Linked DNA regions of Thiohalobacter thiocyanaticus. The protein of the gene in region 2 interacts with the protein of the main gene of each other region in a pairwise test. Links are inferred from orthologs where the notes say so. Each region holds a gene or a part of one and is shown on either strand. Other genes may lie near its edges.

Evidence for each region. The genes of interacting proteins can lie anywhere in the genome.
Region 1: the proteins of CFK21_RS14250 (region 2) and ndk interact in binary tests that used the Escherichia coli proteins (3 or more experiments, as listed by UniProt). The link is inferred for Thiohalobacter thiocyanaticus from one-to-one orthologs.

Annotation. Positions count from the first base shown.
Region 1 is NZ_AP018052.1:1,293,553-1,296,392, forward strand. It holds ndk (nucleoside-diphosphate kinase), read left to right. Parts: upstream 1-1,124; coding sequence 1,125-1,556; downstream 1,557-2,840. Other genes in the region: cysE (serine O-acetyltransferase), read left to right, coding at 1-159; CFK21_RS06035 (Fe-S cluster assembly transcription factor), read left to right, coding at 226-717; iscX (Fe-S cluster assembly protein IscX), read left to right, coding at 804-1,004; rlmN (23S rRNA (adenine(2503)-C(2))-methyltransferase RlmN), read left to right, coding at 1,608-2,717; pilW (type IV pilus biogenesis/stability protein PilW), read left to right, coding at 2,714-2,840. UniProt on the Escherichia coli protein: Major role in the synthesis of nucleoside triphosphates other than ATP. The ATP gamma phosphate is transferred to the NDP beta phosphate via a ping-pong mechanism, using a phosphorylated active-site intermediate.
Region 2 is NZ_AP018052.1:3,078,239-3,083,852, forward strand. The notes cover bases 1,514-4,331. They hold CFK21_RS14250 (5-formyltetrahydrofolate cyclo-ligase), read left to right. Parts: upstream 1,514-2,521; coding sequence 2,522-3,142; downstream 3,143-4,331. Other genes in these bases: CFK21_RS14235 (TIGR02449 family protein), read left to right, coding at 1,514-1,625; CFK21_RS14240 (cell division protein ZapA), read left to right, coding at 1,622-1,942; CFK21_RS14255 (EVE domain-containing protein), read left to right, coding at 3,275-3,733; CFK21_RS14260 (hypothetical protein), read left to right, coding at 3,892-4,116; ilvA (threonine ammonia-lyase, biosynthetic), read right to left, coding at 4,302-4,331. Outside these bases: pepP (Xaa-Pro aminopeptidase), read right to left, coding at 1-552; CFK21_RS14230 (UPF0149 family protein), read right to left, coding at 696-1,259; more of CFK21_RS14235, read left to right, coding at 1,416-1,513; more of ilvA, read right to left, coding at 4,332-5,614. UniProt on the Escherichia coli protein: Involved in the removal of 5-formyltetrahydrofolate.

The DNA.
Region 1 (2,840 bases), 1.8 Mb from region 2 along the record:
AAGGGCCTGAAAAGCCTGGGTATGGAGGTGGCGGATCTGCAGTTGCCGGAACTGGGTTCCTGCGAGATCAAGACCGCTTCCCCGGTACGGGAACTCGAGCCGAGCGAACCCCAGGACGATTCCCCGGAGGAAGGCCCCGGATCGGGGAAGAATACTTGATAAAAACAGTAGGATATGGGATAGTTATAAGATTACCCTTACCCAGAGACCAGAGGGACCGATGCCATGAAACTGACGACCAAGGGCCGCTATGCCGTCACCGCCATGCTGGACCTGGCGCTGCATGCCGGCCAGGGCCCGGTCAAGCTGGCCGAGATCTCCGAGCGCCAGGGTATTTCGCTGTCCTACCTGGAGCAGCTGTTCACCCGCCTGCGCAAGCAGAATCTGGTGGTCAGCACCCGCGGACCCGGCGGCGGCTATTCGCTCAGCCGCGATTCCGACGACATCCCCGTCTCGGCCGTCATCCTGGCGGTGGACGAGAATGTCGATACCACCCGCTGCGGCGGCCTGGCCAACTGCCACAATGATCAGCGCTGTCTGACCCATGAATTGTGGATGGAGTTGAGCAGCCAGATCCGCACCTTCCTTGACCGGATTACCCTGGGCGAGTTGATGCGCAATGGTGGTGTGCTCGAGGTTGCCGAACGCCAGGAACTCGAGGCTCAGCAGCGCCATAACGGCGACATTCCTGTCCATTTCGACCCGATCCGCGCCTGAGCCGACGCGTGGCGCGGTGCGGGCTTGTCTGCGCCACGGAATCCCTGTATACCCCAACCACCTAGCCGGGAAAAGGTACCATGGACATGGGGCTGAAGTGGACGGATTCGCTGGCGATTGCGGCCGCGCTGAACCAGGCGCATCCGGAGGCGGATCCCAAGTATGTGAACTTCGTTGAACTGCGCCAGTGGATACTGGAGCTGTCCGAGTTCGATGACGACCCGGGGCAGGGCGGGGAGAAGGCGCTGGAGGCGATCCAGCTGGCCTGGATCGAGGAGTCGGTCTGATTGCCCGTGACACGGGGATTTGGGTAAACTGTATCCCTTTCCGGTCAAACCCGCGTCACCACGCGGGTTTATGTTATATTATCCAGCGAAAATCAATCCGTTACTTGGAGAATTCGGTTAATGGCGGTGGAACGCACCCTCTCGATCATCAAGCCCGATGCCGTGGCCGGGAATCTGATCGGCAAGATCTACAGCCGGTTCGAGGACCAGGGCCTGCGGATTGTGGCGGCAAAGATGATGCACCTGTCCCGCGAGCAGGCCGGGGCCTTCTACGCGGTCCACAGGGAGCGGCCCTTTTATAATGAACTGGTCGACTTCATGACGTCCGGCCCGGTCATGGTGCAGGTGCTGGAAGGCGAGGATGCCATCAACCGCAACCGCGTGATCATGGGCGCGACCAACCCCGGGGAGGCCGCGCCCGGCACCATCCGTGCCGATTTCGCCGAGACCGTGGACGAGAATGCCGTGCACGGCTCCGACGGTCCGGAGACGGCGAAGACCGAAATCGAGTTTTTCTTCAAATCCGACGAGCTGTGCCCGCGCACACGCTGAAGGAGTGAAATCCGGCCCCGGCGTCTGCTGATGCCGCGGCCGGGCAACGGCATGTCCGACCCGCGCACAACCAATCTGCTGGACCTGGACCGCAGGGGCCTGGAGGGCTTCTTCGCCGCCATGGGCGAGAAGTCCTTCCGCGCCCAGCAGGTGATGAAGTGGATCTACCAGCTCGATGTCGACGACTTCGCCGGCATGTCCAACCTGAGCAAGGCCCTGCGCGAGCGCCTGCACAATGCGGCCCGCATGGAACTGCCGCGGGTGGTCATGGACCGGCTGTCCGCCGACGGCTCGCGCAAGCTGCTGCTGCAGCTGGCTGACGGCAACTGCATCGAGACCGTGTTCATCCCCGAAAAGGAGCGCGGCACCCTGTGCGTCTCCTCGCAGGTGGGCTGCATGCTCAACTGCAGTTTCTGCTCCACCGCCCAGCAGGGGTTCAACCGTAACCTCACCACTGCCGAGATCATCGGCCAGGTGCTGCTGGCCAGCCGCGCCCTGGGCGGCGACGTGCAGTACAAGCGCGCCATCACCAACGTCGTGATGATGGGCATGGGCGAGCCGCTGCTCAATTACGACGCCGTGGTGCGGGCCATGAACATCATGCGTGACGACCTGGCCTTCGGTCTGTCCAAACGCCGTATCACCCTCAGTACCTCCGGTATCGTGCCCGAACTGGATCGGCTCAGGGCCGAGTGCGACGTCAGTCTGGCCGTGTCGCTGCATGCGACCAATGACGAACTGCGCAACGAACTGGTGCCGATCAACCGGAAATACCCCATCGCCGAACTGATGGAGGCCTGTCGGCGCTACGTGGCCGACGAGCCCCGCCGGCGGGTGACCTTCGAGTACGTCATGCTGGCCGGCGTGAACGACTCCGATGCGCACGCCCGTGAGCTGCTGCGGCTGCTGCGTCGGGTGCCGTCCAAGGTCAACCTGATCCCGTTCAATCCGTTCCCGAATACCGCGTATGTGAGCAGCGATCCGCAGCGCATCCTGGAATTCCAGAACATCCTCATCAACGGCGGCATCGTCACCGTCACCCGCAAGACCCGCGGCGATGACATCGCCGCCGCCTGCGGCCAGCTGGCCGGGGAGTTCCGCGACCGCACCCGCCGTCGCGAGCGGCAACTCGAGGTGGCGGTGCAGGAGGTCCGTGGATGAGGCACGGGCTGTTCACGCTGCTGTTGGTCACCCTGCTGGCAGGCGGCTGTGCCGGAACCGGCGTCAGGGACAACGAGGACCGGAGTGCTGCCCAGTACAACGTGGAGCTCGGGCTGCAGTACA
Region 2 (5,614 bases):
CGCTTTGCGCATGGCGCGCAACTCGGAGGCACTCTTGTACAGGCGCATGTCATGCACCAGGTGCTCCAGGGCGATGAGCTCGTCCGGGGTGCGCTCACCGCCGCGGCTGGCGGCGCGGATGCGGTTGAGCCAGCCCAGCATGCGCTGATCGAAATCAGCACGCAGCCCCATGGTGTAGAACACCCGCTCGCGGCCCTCCATCAGGCCGGGCAGGATGTCATCGATGTCGCCGATGGGGAAGGCATCGTCGGCGCCGTAATCGTTGCAGGCGCCCTCGGGGCCGGCGCGGCGTCCGGTCCAGGTCTCCCTGACCGGATCGCGCTCGCGACAGAACAGGATGAATTCGCCATGATCGCGCCCCGGCGCCAGCACCATGACCGCTTCGGGTTCGTGAAACCCGGTGAGGTAATAGAAGTCGCTGTCGGGCCGGAACGGAAACTCCACGTCCCGGTTGCGGATGCATTCGGGCGCGGTGGGCAGTATGGCCACCGAGTCCGGCCCCATCATGCGCATCAGCTGGCGGCGGCGGCGGGCGAATTCCTTCGGGGTCATGGCGTGTTCCCTGGCAGGTTGCGCGCAACTTTCCCGTCATGGACGAATGTCCGGAAGGGCATAAACGCAGCGCGGCAATCCCATAATGAAGAATGAATCAGCTGGAGATTGCCACGTCGCTGTGCTCCTCGCAATGACGGGCCCTACTGCAGCCGCGGCGGCGCCTGGAGGGGCTGCAGCATCTCGGCGATGTAGAGCACCCCGACCCGCAGGTACTCCACGATCTCGGTCAGCGCGGCCTCGTCCTCCTCGCTGCCCTCTTCCCCGTCCAGGTTCAGGCGGGCGATCTCACCCATGTCCTGCAACAGCTCACGCACCTCGGGCGAACGGATCTCATCCTGGCGGACGCCGCCCAGTCCCAGGCCGAACAGGAAACCGTGGCACCAGCTGCCCAGCGCCTCGGTACGGTCGCCCAGCGGGGCCTCGTCATCCGGCAGCATCAGTTCCAGTTCCATGTCGCCCGAGTACAGCGCCGTACTCAGAGACTCCGCCAGGCTGTTGAGCTCCTTGCGGCAGGCCTCGACCGCGGCGCTGTCGGTATCGACGCCCTCCTCGAAGATCTCGCTCAGCCATTGTGTTTCATTGACCCGTCCGGACGCGCACAGCAGGCCGCAGAACAGGCCCTGGGCCTCGGCGGCGTCAAGCTCGGAGCGGGCCCGGGCCAGGCTGGCTTCCAGGCGTTGATAGCTGTCGGTCGTCGTCGTCATGGCGGGAATCAAGATTCGGCAGAATTCGCCGCCATTATGACATATCTGCGGCCCCAATCCTGAGCAACGCCATGCAGGCCGCTGACACACGGACAATTGACCCTGTCAAGCCACCGATCTATAGTGAACGCCATGGAAAAGGACAGCGTACAACAAATGGCGGAACAGGAACTTAAGCGCCTGGAATTCCGCATTGACGAACTGATCCGCACGGTCGAGCGGCTCAAGGAGGAGAACCGTTCCCTGCGCGCCCAGCAGCACAGCCTGACCTCGGAACGGTCCCAGCTGGTCGAGCGCAACGAAATGGCCCGCAGCCGGGTCGAGGCCATGATCAGCCGCCTCAAGGCCATGGAGCAGAGCACGTGAGCCAGGGGACGGATGCCAAGCCGATCACCGTCAAGATCCTGGACAAGGACTACCGCATTTCCTGCCCCGAGGAGGAACGCGACGGTCTCATCGCCTCGGCTGAATACCTCAGCGCCAGGATGCGCGAGATCCGCGACAACAGCAAGATCATCGGCACCGACCGCATCGCCGTCATGGCCGCGCTGAACCTGGCACATGAACTGCTCGAGAAGCAGAACCGCAAGCAGGACTACTATCAGAACATCAGCACCCGCATCCGCAGCCTGCAGGAAAAGATCGAGCTGGCCCTGAACAAGGGCAATCAGCTGGAATTGTGATTTTTCCGAAATAATAGAAAGCGCCACGGAATACACGGAAAAACACGGACAAAAACCAAAGCGAAAACATTTCATTCTTTGCCGGGCGCATAGCGACCCGGCAATGAAACACAGAAATTTCCGTGCCTTCCGTGTATTCCGTGGCGCTCTTGATCACCCCTTGAGAGCCCCGCCCCCGGATGCGTTATACTGTCCCCACGGCACCCCCTGCGCTACAGGTCAGCGGTCAGGTAATTCTTGAGCCGACAATCTTTGACCTCGGGAACAGGCTTCAGCGGCCGGTGCGCACGACCGCCATGCGCGGTAAGCCTGAAGGTACGCTGCGAAGTTCCCAACTTGAACTTACGGTTCAAGGTCAACGGCCGCAACGGTACGGGCGGAGGGTGCCGCCTTTATTTATAGCCACGGAAAACACGGACGTGAACAATGTATTCGTAGGTCGGGTTAGCCCGCAGGGCGTAACCCGACACTTTCCGCGGCACATGTCGGATTACGCTTTGCTAACCCGACCTACCATAGATCTTTCACGTCCGTGCTTTCCGTGTTTTCCATGGCGCTCTTGATCTTTGACATAAAAACATGACCGACCGCAGATCGCTGCGCCGCCGCATGCGCCAGGCCCGACGCGCCCTCAGCCCCCGCCAGCGGCAGCAACTCGCCGAGGCCGTGGACCGCCGCCTGCACCGGCACAAGCTGTTCTATGCCAGCCGCCACATTGCCGCCTATCTGGCGGTGGACGGCGAAGTCGACGCCACCCCGTTGATGCAGCGCGCCTGGACCATGGGCAAGATCCTCTACCTGCCGGTACTGCTGCCCTGCGGCGAGAACCGGCTCTGGTTCGCGCCCTACAGGCCCGAGGACAAACTGGTCCCCAACCGCTTCGGTATCCTGGAGCCGGCGCGCGCGGCCCACACCCGCGTCTCGCCCCATCGGCTCGATCTGGTGCTGGCCCCGCTGGTCGCCTTCGACAACCAGGGCAACCGCCTGGGCATGGGCGGCGGCTTCTACGACCGCAGCTTCGCCTACCTCGCCCGCCACCGCAGTTACCGCCGGCCCAGATTGCTGGGGCTGGCCTACGAGTTCCAGCGCCAGCCGCAACTCGACCACCAGCCCTGGGACGTGCCGCTGGCCGGGGTGGTAACGGAGGCCAGGATATCCCTGTTCGATTTTAATACTACTTCCAAACGCGGGCGGGAATAACGCAGAGTACGCAGAGACGCGGAGGCGCAGAGTAATCGAATAATAAATATCTTTGCGTCTCTGCGCCTTTGCGGCCTCTGCGTTAAAGCCGCCGGGAGCAAATACAGGCCTCAGCCCAAACAGGAGATAAAGATGAACTACTGGCTGATGAAATCGGAACCCGACGTCTTCGGCATCGACCACCTGAAACAGGCGCCGAAGAAGACCGAGCACTGGGACGGCGTGCGCAACTATCAGGCGCGCAACATGATGCGGGACGAAATGAAAAAGGGCGATCAGGTCTTTTTCTATCACTCCAACTGTGACGAGCCCGGCATCGTCGGCATCATGAAGGTCGTGAAAGAGGGCTATCCCGACCACACCGCCTTCGATCCCGAGGCCAAATACCACGACCCCAAGAGCGATCCGGACAATCCCCGCTGGTTCATGGTGGACGTGCAGTACGTGCGCAAGCTCAAGCGCAACATACCGCTGTCGGAACTGAAGCAATACAAGGAACTGGAGGACATGCCCCTGGTGCGTAAGGGCAACCGGTTGTCCATCATGCCGGTGACGAAGCGGCAGTGGGATTTCATCCTCGGGCTGGAATAAAAAGCAAAAGCGCCACGGACTGCACGGAAAGCACGGACAAAAACCATATGATCGCTGGCGAGACCATCGCTTGACCCGCTCCACGGCCTCTACTATAGGAAGGTAAAGGCATCCCGGTCGATGCCGGCGATCGCGCCTTGAAGGCGCAGGAGGCCGTTATGATGCATACCATCTATATCCATATCGATGAGGAACTGACTCCGGAACAGCTGCAGGAACTGCATGAGACGATCGGCGGCCTGTCCTTCGTCACCGACGTCGAGGTCAACAGCCGGCTGCCGCATGACCTGCTGGTGGAATACGAACCGCAGCGCGGTATGCCGATGCCCATCATCAACCAGCTCAACCGGATGGGCCTGCATGCGGATGTGACGTCCTGCTGATCCGTCAGAGCGAATACGCCACGAAATCCACCAAATCCACGAAATATCTTATTTATGCATCGCCAGGCGCGTAGCGCCATGGCGATGCGATATTACATTTTTAGTGGATTTCGTGGGTTTCGTGGCTATACGGTATTTGTGTCCGTGCTTTCCGTGTATTCCGTGGCGCTCTTTGCTCTTGAATTTCACCCCAGGAACAACTCATAGGCCGGGTTGCCGTCCTCCTCCCAGTAGGGATAGCCGACCTTGTCCAGGTACTCGCGGAAGCGCTTGCGGTCCTTCACCGGCACCTGGATGCCGGCCAGCACCCGGCCGTAGGCCGCGCCGTGGTTGCGGTAGTGAAACAGACTGATATTCCAGTGCTGACCGATGGCGGTGAGGAATTTCAGCAGGGCGCCGGGGCGCTCGGGGAACTCGAAGCGGTACAGGATCTCGTCCTCCAGCCCGCCGGCATGACCGCCGACCAGGTGACGGATGTGCAGCTTGGCCATCTCGTTGTCGGTCATGTCCAGCACCGGATAGCCCTCGGCCTGCAGCCGTTCGACCAACTCCCGGCGCTCCTCCTCCCCGCCGGTCATCTCCACCCCGGCGAACACGTGCGCTTCAGCGGCATCCGAATAACGATAGTTGAACTCGGTGATACTGCGCTGGCCGATGGCCTTGCAGAAGGCGCGGAAGCTGCCCGGGCGTTCGGGGATGGTCACGGCCAGCAGCGCCTCGCGACGCTCGCCCAGTTCGGCCCGCTCGGCCACGTGGCGCAGGCGGTCGAAATTGATGTTGGCCCCGCTGCTGATGGTGACCAGGTCCTGATCTGTGGTGCCATGGGTCTCCACATAACGCTTCATCCCCGCCACCGACAGGGCCCCGGCGGGCTCGACAATGGAGCGGGTGTCGTCATAGATGTCCTTGATGGCCGCGCAGATCTCGTCGGTGCTGACCAGGATGACCTCGTCGACCAGCTTGCGGGCGATGCGGAAGGGCTCCTTGCCGACAGTACGCACAGCCGCGCCGTCAGCGAAAATGCCGACCTGCTTGAGCGTGACCCGGCGCTGGCGCTGCATGGCCGTGTACAGGCTGGGGGCATCTTCCGGTTCCACCCCGACGATGCGGATGTGCGGACGCAGGGTCTTGATGTAGGCGGCAATGCCGGCAATGAGCCCGCCGCCGCCCACCGGAACGAACACCGCGTCCGGATCGCCCGAGAACTGGCGCAGAATCTCCATGCCCACCGTACCCTGGCCGGCGATGACCAGCGGATCATCGAAGGGGTGAACGAAGGTCAGTCCCTGCTTCTCCACCAGTTCCATGGCGTGGGCGTAGGCCTCGTCATAGCTGTCGCCGTGCAGCACGATCCTCGCGCCGAAGCTGCGCACCGCATCCACCTTGATCTGGGGCGTGGTGCGCGGCATTACGATCAGGGCCTTGATGCCGCGGTACTGCGCCCCCAGCGCCACGCCCTGGGCATGGTTGCCGGCCGAGGCCGCGATCACGCCCTTGG